Regions from separate parts of the Enterococcus sp. AMC1157 genome, predicted to be linked through region 2. Evidence: predicted binding sites of a transcription regulator. Region 2 holds the regulator's gene; each other region holds the start of a gene.
The links. The regulator CtsR, encoded in region 2, represses protease genes until heat stress. The targets are predictions, from matches to a motif close to TTGGTCAAAAAAGGTCAAANA.
Positions count from the first base shown of each region.

Region 1: a site for CtsR is predicted at 1,692-1,712, ahead of clpB (ATP-dependent chaperone ClpB). Genes of this name have one in related genera too.
Region 3: a site for CtsR is predicted at 2,700-2,720, ahead of AC4BBX_RS03825 (ATP-dependent Clp protease ATP-binding subunit). Genes of this name have one in related genera too.

Region 1 is NZ_CM177099.1:527,724-532,017, reverse strand. Features, by position in the region: gene AC4BBX_RS02630 (RNA polymerase sigma factor) at 1-131, shown strand, start outside; gene AC4BBX_RS02625 (zf-HC2 domain-containing protein) at 128-997, shown strand; gene AC4BBX_RS02620 (LysE family translocator) at 1,011-1,613, opposite strand; gene clpB (ATP-dependent chaperone ClpB) at 1,772-4,294, shown strand, end outside.
Region 2 is NZ_CM177099.1:2,006,025-2,010,318, reverse strand. Features, by position in the region: gene AC4BBX_RS09555 (ATP-dependent Clp protease ATP-binding subunit) at 1-2,364, opposite strand, end outside; gene AC4BBX_RS09550 (CtsR family transcriptional regulator) at 2,396-2,878, opposite strand; gene pknB (Stk1 family PASTA domain-containing Ser/Thr kinase) at 3,046-4,294, opposite strand, start outside.
Region 3 is NZ_CM177099.1:790,439-794,732, reverse strand. Features, by position in the region: gene AC4BBX_RS03830 (DUF1827 family protein) at 1-295, opposite strand, end outside; gene AC4BBX_RS03825 (ATP-dependent Clp protease ATP-binding subunit) at 423-2,648, opposite strand; gene ykzS (protein YkzS) at 2,886-3,077, shown strand; gene AC4BBX_RS03815 (phosphocarrier protein HPr) at 3,251-3,517, shown strand; gene ptsP (phosphoenolpyruvate--protein phosphotransferase) at 3,517-4,294, shown strand, end outside.

The sequences.
Region 1 (4,294 bases), 1.4 Mb from region 2:
GCTTAAGGATGTTTGCGGAATTAGATTTTAAAGCCATTGGTACTTTATTCGGTAAATCTGCTAATTGGGCGTGTGTGACCTTTTATCGTGCTAGGAAAAAGATTAAAGAGGAAATGGAGTGGAAAGAATGAAAGTAACTTGTGATGTGATAAGAGATTTATTGCCTTTGTATAAAGAGGATATGTTGAGTCAAGATTCTAAACAATTGATTGAAGAGCATCTAAAAAAATGTCCGGAATGTCAAATGGAGTTTCAAGATATATCGACTGAGATGAATGTTCCTATAGAAAACTCGATAACACCTTTAAGAAAAATTCAAAATCAATTGACTAAAAGATATACTCAGATAGCGGTTCTTTTTTCGCTGATTTCTTTAATTTTTTCTCTGGGACTGGTTGCATTTTTAACAACACCTAACTATTTACCTTATGAGACAGATTTAGTAACTATTCATGACAGAGATGGTGTCTTAGTAGAATTTAATCAATCCATTGCAGGATATGAAGTGACCAAACGATTATCTAACGAGGATTCAGGAGAAGTTTATACAATAATGGCTTGGCAAACAACTTGGAATGAACTATTTCCAACAGACAAAGTGAAAAATGTGGCGATTACTACAAGTGGAGAAAATATCCCACAAATATATTATATTCAAGGAGATTCTGGAGAAAATAGATTAATTTATGGTGAGAATCAAAATAAAAGTGGAGGCAGTTTTACTCTTCCAAGATTGTTCTTAGCTTATTATTTCTGGATTTCTGTCATAGTATCCTTGATTTCATGTATATTGTTCTTGCTAACAAAAAACAACTATTTAAAATATCTGCTGTTGATTTCAGTGAGTTATTTTCTTAGTCATTTATTAATCAAAGGTTGGGATATGTCAACCTTCAGTGCCTTTAGAGATTTATCAATGATTGTCTTAACTAGTTTTCCAATATTTGGATTATTGTTATTTCTTTCATATAAAAAAAATCACTCTTCCAGTAAATAGGAAGAGTGATTTTTTAAGTTTTTTCAATGAATAAACGAACGCCAAAAATAACCAAAATAAGTCCCGATATCTTATTAATAGCTTGTTGAACGGTACTTTTTTCCAAGTATTTTTTCAATTTAGTCAAGAAAATGACATAGACAGAATAGGTCATAAAAGTGACGGCTACATAAGTCAAACCTAGAAAAGCAAATGGCAACCAGCTTTGATTATTATGTTGAACAAATTGAGGCAAAAATGTCAGAAAAAATACGGCAACTTTAGGGTTTAAAACATTGGTCATTAAACCTTGTACAAAAACATTTTTTTGAGTTGTTTCTACTGAGGTTTTTTGTTCTACTTTTGAGAACAACGATTTTATTCCTAAATAAATTAGATATAAAGCACCAAGATATTTTAATCCCGTGTATAAAAAAGCAGATTTGATAATTAACGCGGATAAGCCAAATACAGCGAAACTTGTATGAAGCAATAAGGCTGTACTTGTTCCTAGGATTGTTTTGATGCCTGCAGATTTTCCAGCAGTCACTGCATTCTTAGTGATAATTACATAATCTGGTCCAGTAACTAAAACTAATAAAAAAACTAAAAGTAAGAATTGAGAAAAATTAACCATAATATGCCTCCTTTTTTAAAATTGTATAGAAGATTGATTTATTTTACAATAAAAATTTGTTTGATTTTCAGCAGTTATTCTTTGACCAATATTGACCAATCGAGTATAATTATGTTTGTAAGGAATAAATCCTTAATCAATCCATGGGAGGAATTAATATGAATATTGAAAAAATGACAACCACTTTGCAAAGCGCAATTGCGGAAGCACAACAAGTGGCCGTGACACGTCATCATCAAGAAATTGATATTGCTCATTTATGGAAAATCTTTTTACAACCAAATCATTTTGCAAGAAATTTTTATACAGATGCAGGATTGAATGTAGAAGCATTTGAATTAGAAGTTGATCGGGCTTTGGATGAATACCCAGCTATTGAGGGTGGGAATGTCCAATATGGTCAAACAATGAGCCAAAATTTATTTAGATTATTATCAGAAGCTGATAAAATTCGTGAACAATTTCAAGATGAATTTTTATCTACGGAAATTGTTTTGTTAGCTTTAATGGAATTAAAAAATTATCGTTTAACAAAATACTTAACAAATCAAGGAATCACTAAAAAGGAACTAAAACAAAACATTGAAGATATGAGAGGGGGAGAACGTGTGACCTCACAAAACCAAGAAGAACAATACGAAGCATTAGAAAAATATGGAGTTGATTTAGTTCAACAAGTAAAAAATGGTGATATGGATCCAATTATTGGACGTGACGAAGAAATTCGAGACGTCATTCGTATCTTATCTCGTAAAACTAAAAATAATCCCGTATTAATTGGTGAACCGGGTGTTGGTAAAACTGCTATCGTTGAAGGACTAGCTCAACGAATTGTGCGTAAAGATGTGCCAGAAAATCTAAAAGACAAAACAATCTTTTCTTTAGATATGGGTGCGTTGATTGCAGGAGCAAAATTTAGAGGAGAATTTGAAGAACGTCTAAAAGCTGTTTTACAAGAAGTCAAAAAATCTGATGGGCGAATTATTTTGTTTATTGATGAAATTCATAATATTGTAGGTACTGGTAAAACAGAAGGTAGTATGGATGCCGGTAACTTGTTGAAACCAATGTTGGCTCGTGGAGAGTTGCATACCATTGGAGCAACGACGTTAGATGAATATCGTCAATATATGGAAAAAGATAAAGCTTTAGAACGTCGCTTCCAAAAGGTTTTAGTTAAAGAACCTAATGTAGAAGACACGATCTCCATCTTACGTGGTCTAAAAGAACGTTTTGAAATTCATCATAGCGTGAATATTCATGACAATGCCTTAGTCGCAGCTGCGACACTTTCCGATCGTTACATTACGGATCGTTTTTTACCGGATAAAGCGATTGATTTAGTCGATGAAGCTTGTGCAACGATTCGTGTGGAAATGAATTCGATGCCAACTGAATTAGATCAAGTGACTCGTCGTTTGATGCAGTTAGAAATTGAAGAAGCTGCGTTGAAAAAAGAAACCGATGATGCTTCTAAAAAACGTTTGACCTCTTTACAAGAAGAACTAGCTGAGTTGCGAGAAGAAACCAATGCGATGAAAATGCAATGGGAAACAGAAAAAGAAGAAGTCAATGAAGTGTCTAACAAACGTGCCGAGATTGATCGGGCAAAACATGAATTAGAGGATGCCGAAAATAATTATGATTTAGAACGAGCTGCCGTACTTCGTCATGGAACAATTCCACAACTAGAAAAAGAATTACAAACTTTAGAAAGCAAAAATACCGGAGAACAGTTACGCATGGTTCAAGAATCGGTAACTGAAAATGAAATTGCCACGGTTGTCGGCCGCTTAACTGGAATTCCTGTGACCAAACTAGTTGAGGGTGAACGAGAAAAATTGATGAAACTTAATGAAACACTTCATCAAAGAGTTATCGGTCAAGAGGAAGCGGTGAATGCAGTCAGTGATGCAGTGATTCGTTCAAGAGCTGGCTTACAAGATCCAAATCGCCCACTAGGTTCTTTCTTATTCTTAGGGCCTACAGGTGTCGGTAAAACAGAACTAGCCAAAGCATTGGCTGAAAATCTATTTGATTCAGAAGATCATATGGTGCGAATTGATATGAGTGAATACATGGAGAAACATTCAGTGTCTCGTCTAGTCGGAGCTCCCCCAGGTTATGTAGGTTATGAAGAAGGGGGACAATTAACAGAAGCTGTTCGTCGTAATCCGTATACAATCATCTTGCTAGATGAAATTGAAAAAGCTCATGCAGATGTATTTAACATCCTTTTACAAGTTTTAGACGATGGTCGATTGACAGATTCCAAAGGACGAGTAGTGGATTTTAAAAATACAGTACTGATTATGACGAGTAATATTGGTTCTCAAGTGTTATTGGATGGTGTAACAGCAGATGGACAAATTCCTGAAGCTACCGAAGAACAAGTATTAAGTATTTTACGAGGACATTTTAAACCAGAATTTTTAAATAGAATTGATGATACCATTCTATTTACGCCTTTAAGCTTGGAAGATGTTAAAGGAATTGTAGACAAGATTATTGTTCAATTGTCTACCCGTTTAGTCGGTCAAGAAATTTACTTATCGATTGATGAGGAAGCAAAAGCTTGGATTGCTGAAAATTCTTATGAACCCGCGTATGGTGCGAGACCTTTACGTCGATTTATCACTAGAGAAGTAGAAACACCTTTAGCAAAAGAAATTGTTTCTGGC
Region 2 (4,294 bases):
TTGTAAGGCACGGCGAATTGGGCGTGCACCATACTCTGGATCAAAACCAGCTTTACCAATTACATCTAAGGCTGCTGGCGTAATTTTCAATTGAATGTCTTGTTCTGCTAAACGTTTGATAATTGATTGGCTCATGATTTTCACGATTTCATGAATTTCACTTTGATCCAATGAACGGAAGACAACTGTTTCATCAATTCTATTTAAGAATTCTGGACGATAAGCTTTCTTCAACTCTTCTAAGATACGTTTTTGCATCGCAGAATGATCTTTATTCGCGTCAGTTACGTTAAAGCCGACATTTTTTTCTTCACGCAATTCGGTTGCACCAATATTGGAAGTCATAATTAGAATGGTATTGCGGAAGTCAACACGACGACCTTTAGAATCTGTCAAATGACCGTCATCTAAAACTTGCAGTAAGATGTTAAATACATCTGGATGAGCTTTTTCAACTTCATCTAACAAAATAACAGAGTAAGGTTTAGAACGAACTTTTTCAGTTAATTGTCCGCCTTCATCATAACCAACATAACCTGGAGGAGACCCAATCAAACGGCTCGTGCTGTATTTTTCCATAAATTCAGACATATCCACACGAATCAAGGAATCTTCACTACCAAACATAGCTTCTGCCAAGGCTTTCGCCAATTCTGTTTTACCAACACCTGTTGGACCTAAGAACATAAATGAACCAATTGGACGATTCGGATCTTTTAAACCACTTCTGGCACGACGAATCGAACGAGCGACTGCTTGCACTGCTTCATCTTGACCGACCACACGCTGATGGATAATTTTTTCTAAATCTAACAAACGTTCGCTTTCTTTTTTCTCCATTTGTTGTAATGGAACGCCTGTCCATTGAGACACCACAGAAGCAACATCTTCAGCAGTCACACTGTTTTCATAACCAGCTGCCTCTTTCACTTCTACAAAAGTAACCTCTGCTAAACGCTGACTTAATTCTTTTTCTTTGATTCTTAGACGAGCGGCTGTCTCAAAGTCTTGTTGACGAATCGCTGCTTCTTTTTCTTGAGATAAATCCAGTAGTTCTTCTTGCAAAAGAGCTGTTTCTGAAGCTTCATCTGCTTTGTCTAAACGAACCTTCGCTGCAGATTCATCCATTAAATCAATCGCCTTATCTGGTAATTGACGAGAATTAATATAACGTACAGATAACTGCACAGCAGCATGCAAAGCATCATCGGTAATTTCTACACCATGATGTTCTTCATAACGAGGACGCAAACCTTGTAAAATTTCCTCTGCTTCTTCAGGAGTTGGCTCATTGACTTGAACACGGGCAAAACGACGTTCCAAAGCAGAATCTTTTTCAATATATTTTTGATATTCATCTAATGTAGTAGCACCAATTGTTTGTAATTCGCCACGTGCCAAGGCTGGTTTTAGAATATTGGAAGCATCAATTGCTCCTTCAGCTCCACCGGCACCAATTAGCGTATGCAATTCATCAATAAATAGGATAATTTGTCCATCATGATAAATTTCATCAATGATTTTTTTCATCCGATCTTCAAATTCACCACGGTATTTCGTACCAGCAACTAATGCACCCATATCCAACATCATTAGACGTTTTTGTTGCATATCTTTTGGCACTTCACCATTGATAATTTTTTGAGCTAAGCCTTCAGCAATCGCAGTTTTACCTACACCAGGTTCACCCACTAATACTGGATTATTTTTAGTACGACGACTTAAGATTTGAATCAATCGTTTGACTTCATTGCTACGACCAACCACTGGATCTAAGCGTTTTTCACGGGCTAATTTCGTCAAATCACGAGCCAATGAATCTAAGGTTGGTGTACCTTCTGGCTGTTGACGGTTTTGTTGATTGCGACGATTCGCTCTGGCAACATTTGATGCCATACCACGGGGTTGATTTTGAGTATCATTCACACCCATTTTTTTCTTCAATAATTGACGCATTTTAGCTAAACTCATTCCTAGGTTTAACATAATACGTGAAGCTAGAATCTCTTCATCTCTTAACAAACCTAACAATAGATGCTCCGTACCAATTTGTTGCGCACCTAAACGTTTTGCCTCATCTCCAGCATAAGCAAAGATTTGTCTTGCTCTTGGAGAATAAGGTAAAAAGCCTCCCACTGGATAATCTTTCATTGTGCCATAACCAGTCAAATGTTCAATTTCTTCACGGATGTCGTTTTCATTGATGCCCATTTCTCTCAACGTTTTGCCAGCAATCCCGTTTTGTTCAATAATTAAAGCCAATAAAATGTGCTCAGAACCAACGGATTGATGTTTAAAATATTTCGCTTCTTCTTGGGCAATTGCTAAGACTGCTCTTGCTCGCTGTGTAAATAATTCATCCATGTTTTTCACCTCTTATATATTAATGGAGTACTTAGTAAGACGAACGAATGTCTCGGTCTTCGTAACTTAATCGTTCCAAAATACTGTGCATAATCATCGCTCGAATTATATTTTCATCTTCTGACTTGCCTAAAACTGCTTTACTAATTGTCGTTAAAAATAAATTACCTTCTCGCTTTGATAAAATACTTTCTTCATATAATTTTTGAATAATCGCAATCGCATCTTTTTCGGAAATTTCTTCCTCAAACAATTGATTGACTTGTTCTAGAAAATGATGGCAACTGGCAATTTGAATTTTTTCAATCCGAATATAACCGCCACCGCCTCTTTTACTTTCTACTGCATAACCTCGTTGAACGGTAAAACGAGTATTGATGACATAATTGATTTGCGAAGGTACACAATTGAATAAATCTGCCATCTCTGCACGTCGAATCTCGATTTTTTCACTTTCCTCAAGGATTTTCTTCAAATATGCTTCAATTAAATCAGAAGTATTTTGATGACCCATCTTTTCGTGACCTCCCTTGACTAATATTGACCTTAATTATACCCAATTTTTTCTAGCTTGGAAAGGAGAAGGCTTTTATTTAAAGAAAGGTTAAACCGACACTAGGTTTTTGAAATACTAAAAAAGGATAATCGGTCAGAAATAAGATCGATTATCCTTTTAGCTATTTAATTTGGTACTTGAATATTTATTGCATTAGATACATCTCTAGAGGCAACTTCTTCGTCATCTCGCTCCACTCTAATATGTGCATCTTCATCCTCACGAACCGTCACTCGGATGGACAATTCTCGTAAAGGAACACTTTCAGAAAGTTGCACTTGTTCGGCTTGATAACCATCTGGATGTTCATAATCTGTTAACCAGACTGTAATGGTCTGCTCTGGATTTCCATCCTCTTTAAATGTCGCATAAACCGTTACTGTGAAGTTTCGTGTTTGTACTCTTCCTGTTGAGACTTTTAATGTTACTTGATCGCCTTTATTGACTTCCGAACCTGACTCGGGATCACTTGAGATAACATTATTTTCCGCAACTGAATCAGATGCTTCTTCTTCAATAGATACTTCCAAACCTAAATCACGTAAAGCTTTATCCACTTCTGTAAGAGGTCTGTTAGCCACTGGTGGAATCGTTACTTTTTCAATTCCTGTACTGATTGTCAAAACAATATCTTCAGTTGCCGGTACAACATCTGTATCAGCAGTTGGTGTTTGACTGATAATTAAACCCTCTGCTATATCCGCACTTGCAGCTTCTTCTGTGCGGATATTGTCTTCATCAAATCCTAAACCAACAAGTAACTCCACCGCCGCTTCTTCCGTCATATGACTAAGGCTAGGCATCGAGATTGTTTCTGGTCCATCACTAACAAGTAACTCCACTTCAGTGCTTCTAGGAACAACTTCTTCCCCTTCTTCTGGCGTTTGTTCCATTATTTCACCTTTTGGAACTTCTTCGTCATTTTGGAGAGTGGTTGTGATATTGTCGCGTTCAAAACCTTTTCTTACTAATTCTCTAATCGTGTCATCCACATTTTCTCCAACATAGTCGTCCATTTCAATCGTTGGTTCACCTGTGCTGACATACAGAACAATTTCTTGCGTTGTTTTTACATTTGTTCCTGAAGATGGATCTGTTCGAATAACTTGCCCTGATTCATATTCTTCATCAGCAACTTCTTCTACTTCATCAGCAACTGTTAATCCCATGCCCTCTAGTTCTCGACGGGCTTCACTTTCAGTCATACCTGCAACCGCGGGAACCGTTACTTCTCCGCGACCTCCACCCATAGCAAAATAAATCCCCGTACCAATAACGGCAGCTGCGATTAACAGAATGAAGCCAACTAAACAGCCACGACGTTTCTTTTTCTTCGGTGGTTCTGCTACAGGCTCTGTTTTAGCCTTTTCAGGA
Region 3 (4,294 bases), 1.2 Mb from region 2:
ACACTTTAGGAATAGAGATTTCTACAAAGTTACTATCAGTTAAAGTTGAAACTGAAGCTATGTTGTAAGAATCTGCGGGAATTCGATCTAGAAAGTGTTGTCTAATCATTTCAATTTCTTGAGGTTGAATCGTTCTTTTATTGTTGACCAATAAGATTTCATTATGAAGTGGAGCAACTGTGTAGATAACGGTCGTATCTCCAGCAGTATATACTTTGACCATTTCTGCATCAGTATTTTCAAGTTGTTGCAAAACTAGTCGAGAATGGCTATTTGTTACATTAATTAACTTCATTTCCCTCACCCCTGATTCTTTCTATTAACTAATTATAAAACTTTTTGATGAAATGAAAAGAGATACACCTTAATTTTATATAAAAAATGGAGAAATAGTACATTTCTCCATTTTTGTCTAAAATTGTTTAGTCATTCTTGACTTCTTCGGTAACGACCGACTCAGCAGAGATAGAAATCTGATTTTCATCATCTAGTTCTGCAATTAATTGAGTATTTTCAGGATGGTCTAAATAGTATTCAGCAATCCCATCTTCAATTTGTTCTTGAATTGTTCGACGAAGAGGACGTGCTCCCATAGTTGGATCGTAACCTAAGTCTACTAATTTTTCTTTGACAGAGTCAGAAACTTGGATATGAATTTTTTGACTTGCCAACATTTCATTTACTTCATCTAACATAAGAGAAACAATCGTTAATAGATTTTCTTTACTCAATGCTTTGAATTCAATAATCCCGTCAAAGCGGTTCAAGAATTCTGGTGTGAAGTAATTATTTAGTTGATTTAATACGGAACGAGTGATGCCATCTCTGGAAGCACCAAAACCAACATTGGCTTCAACTTTACCACTACCAGCATTACTGGTCATAATAATTAACGTATCTTTAAAGCTGACTGTGCGACCTTGAGCATCGGTTAAACGGCCGTCTTCCAAGATTTGTAGGAACATGTGTAAGACATCGGGATGGGCTTTTTCGACTTCATCCAACAAGATTAAGCTATATGGATTTCTCCGAACTTTTTCCGTTAATTGTCCAGCTTCTTCATAACCTACATATCCAGGAGGTGAACCAATCAGTTTAGAGATACTGTGTTTTTCCATGTATTCAGACATGTCAAAACGGATCATCGCATCTTCAGAACCAAACATTTCGAAAGCTAATTGTTTAGCCAATTCAGTTTTACCTACACCTGTAGGACCAACGAATAAGAAGGAACCAATTGGACGATTCTTTTTGCCCAAACCAACACGGTTTCGACGAATCGCTTTAGCAACTTTATCGATGGCTTCATCTTGGCCAATTACATGAGATTGTAAATCAACTGCTAAATTTTTCAATTGAGTTTGTTCTTTTTCTTTTAGTTCACCAACAGGAATACCTGTGCGTTCTGCTACAATTTGCTCCATCGTCTTTTCGGTAATGACAGGAGTTTCTTCATCGGTCACTTGTTGTTCTTTCATTTTTTGAAGTTTGTTGATTTGATCACGATAATAAGCTGCTTTTTCGAAATCTTCTTCTTGAGAGGCTAAGCGTTTTTGTTCTTCTGCATCTGCAAGTTTTTTATCAATTACTTTTGGATCGATAAATTGAATAGTCAAGTTTTCTTTAGAGCCAGCTTCATCCAATAAATCAATGGCTTTATCCGGCAAAAAACGCTCTTGTACATATCGATTGGATAAAGTTGCCGCTGCTTGAATAGCTGCATCAGTATATTTTACATGATGATAATCTTCGTAACGAGATTGTAGTCCCTTTAAGATTGAAATGGTTTCTTCGACAGTTGGTTCATCTACTCTAACAGGTTGCATTCTACGTTCTAAAGCAGCATCTTTTTCAATTACTCGATACTCATTTAAAGTAGTTGCACCAACCATTTGTAGCTCACCTCTGGCAAGAGCTGGTTTTAAGATGTTCCCAGCATCAAGATTTCCTTCACCAGTACCACCAGCGCCAACGATTTCGTGTACTTCATCAATGAAGAGGATGATATTTTCAGCTTCTTTAATTTCAGCGATTAATTTTTGCATACGCTCCTCAAATTGACCACGAATTCCCGTGCCTTGGACTAAGGAAGCAACGTCTAAGCGTACAACCTCTTTCTCCAACAATTTTTGAGGGACATCTCCGTCAACAATTTTTTGTGCTAATCCTTCAACGACGGCTGTTTTACCTACACCGGGCTCACCGATTAATACAGGATTATTTTTTGTTCTACGGTTCAGTATTTCAATGACTCGTTTAATTTCAGCATCACGTCCAACAACTGGATCAATTTCTCCTGCACGAGCTTGTTGTGTAATATTTACACCATATTCACCCAATAAACCAGGCACATTTTGTTTAGGTGGTTGTTGTCCACCATTAAAATTATTTTGACCACTTCCAGTTTGAGTAGGAGGTGTTTGATTATATGGAGTATTTTCTTGTTGCATTTGTTGAGACATCTGTCTGAAGAAGTCATCTAGACTACCAAAACCAAAAGGATCTTGTTGTGAATTCATCGGGCTGTTTTGTTGTCCTTTTATTTTTTGATAGCAACTTTGACAATAGTCGATTTGTCTTCGTTGACCACCAACGTTTGCATACAAATGAATACCTGCTTCATTTTTTCCACAATTTTGACAAAGCATTGTCTCACGACCTTTCGATTGATTTTAAAAAGTCAAAGAATAGGAAAGTATTCACTGACCATGTTTGACCTTTAGTTATATTATACAATTATTTTCTTATGATGCAAGTAATTAAGTTTATAATTGCTAAGAATAAAACTTGAAGTTTTTATGAAATCGACTATAATTTTTTGGTGAAGTTTTATTTCTAATGAAAATAGTAATAACATGAAAATTTAAAGAAGGAGGATGGATCGTATGGTTGAGAATCCCTATGAAAGTTTATTGGAACAGCTTAAATCAGGGGAAGTCAATGAGTTGATTGTTGATCAAGCCGATTTTATGACTTTTCGAGAAGTTTGGAAAACACATGAAGATCGAACGAAATTTGTTGGTGAAGCGGGTTTAAAAGGAAAAATCATTTATCGTTATTTGGAAGAAAATGCATAAAATACGCAATTTCCGAGGAATTGTGCGAATTATTATGGAAAACGGTTGTCTAAGTAGTAAAAAAATGGTAATCTTAACAATTGAAAGGGTAGTTAATTTTGTCTGTTCTTTATGGGAATATGCAAAAGAAAGCCCTCACAAAAAATAGCTTTCATAAGAAGGAGATTGATAATATGGAAAAGAAAGATTTTCACGTAGTTGCTGAGACAGGAATTCATGCACGTCCAGCTACATTATTGGTACAAACAGCGAGCAAATTTAACTCTGATATTAATTTAGAGTACAAAGGTAAATCAGTAAACCTTAAATCTATTATGGGAGTTATGTCTTTAGGTGTAGGTCAAGGTTCTGACGTTACAATTTCTGCTGAAGGTGCTGACGAAGCAGATGCTATCGCAGCTATCGTAGAAACAATGAAAAAGGAAGGGTTGTCTGAATAATGGTTGAAATGCTAAAAGGAATTGCGGCAAGCGATGGAGTAGCCGTTGCGAAGGCATACCTATTAGTCCAACCTGACTTGACTTTTAAAAAGGTAACAGTCGAAGACATCTCAGCTGAAGAAGCTCGTCTAGACGAAGCATTGGCTAAGTCAACTGAAGATTTAAAACAAATCCGTGACAAGGCTGCACAAGCCTTGGGAGAAGCGGAAGCGCAAGTATTTGACGCGCATTTAATGGTTCTTAGTGATCCAGAAATGATTGGTCAAATTAAGCAAAATATTTCAGATAACAAAGTAAATGCTGAATCAGGTTTGAAAGAAGTTACTGACATGTATATTAGCATGTTTGAAGGAATGGAAGATAATGCGTATATGCAAGAACGCGCTGCGGATATCCGTGACGTTGCAAAACGTATTTTAGCTCACTTACTTCAAGTAACATTGCCAAATCCGTCTATGATTAATGAAGAAGTTGTTGTGATAGCACATGACTTAACACCGAGTGATACAGCGCAATTAGACCGTAATTTCGTTAAAGCATTCGTAACTAATATTGGCGGACGCACTTCTCACTCTGCGATTATGGCTCGCTCATTAGAGATTCCCGCAATCGTAGGTACTAAAGATATTACAGAAAAAGTTAAAGCTGGTGACATTCTAGCAGTAAATGGTATTGAGGGGGATGTTATCGTTAACCCTACTGAAGACCAGGCTGCAGAATTTGTTAAAGCTGGTGAAGCATTTGCTGCTCAAAAGGCAGAATGGGAAAAACTAAAAA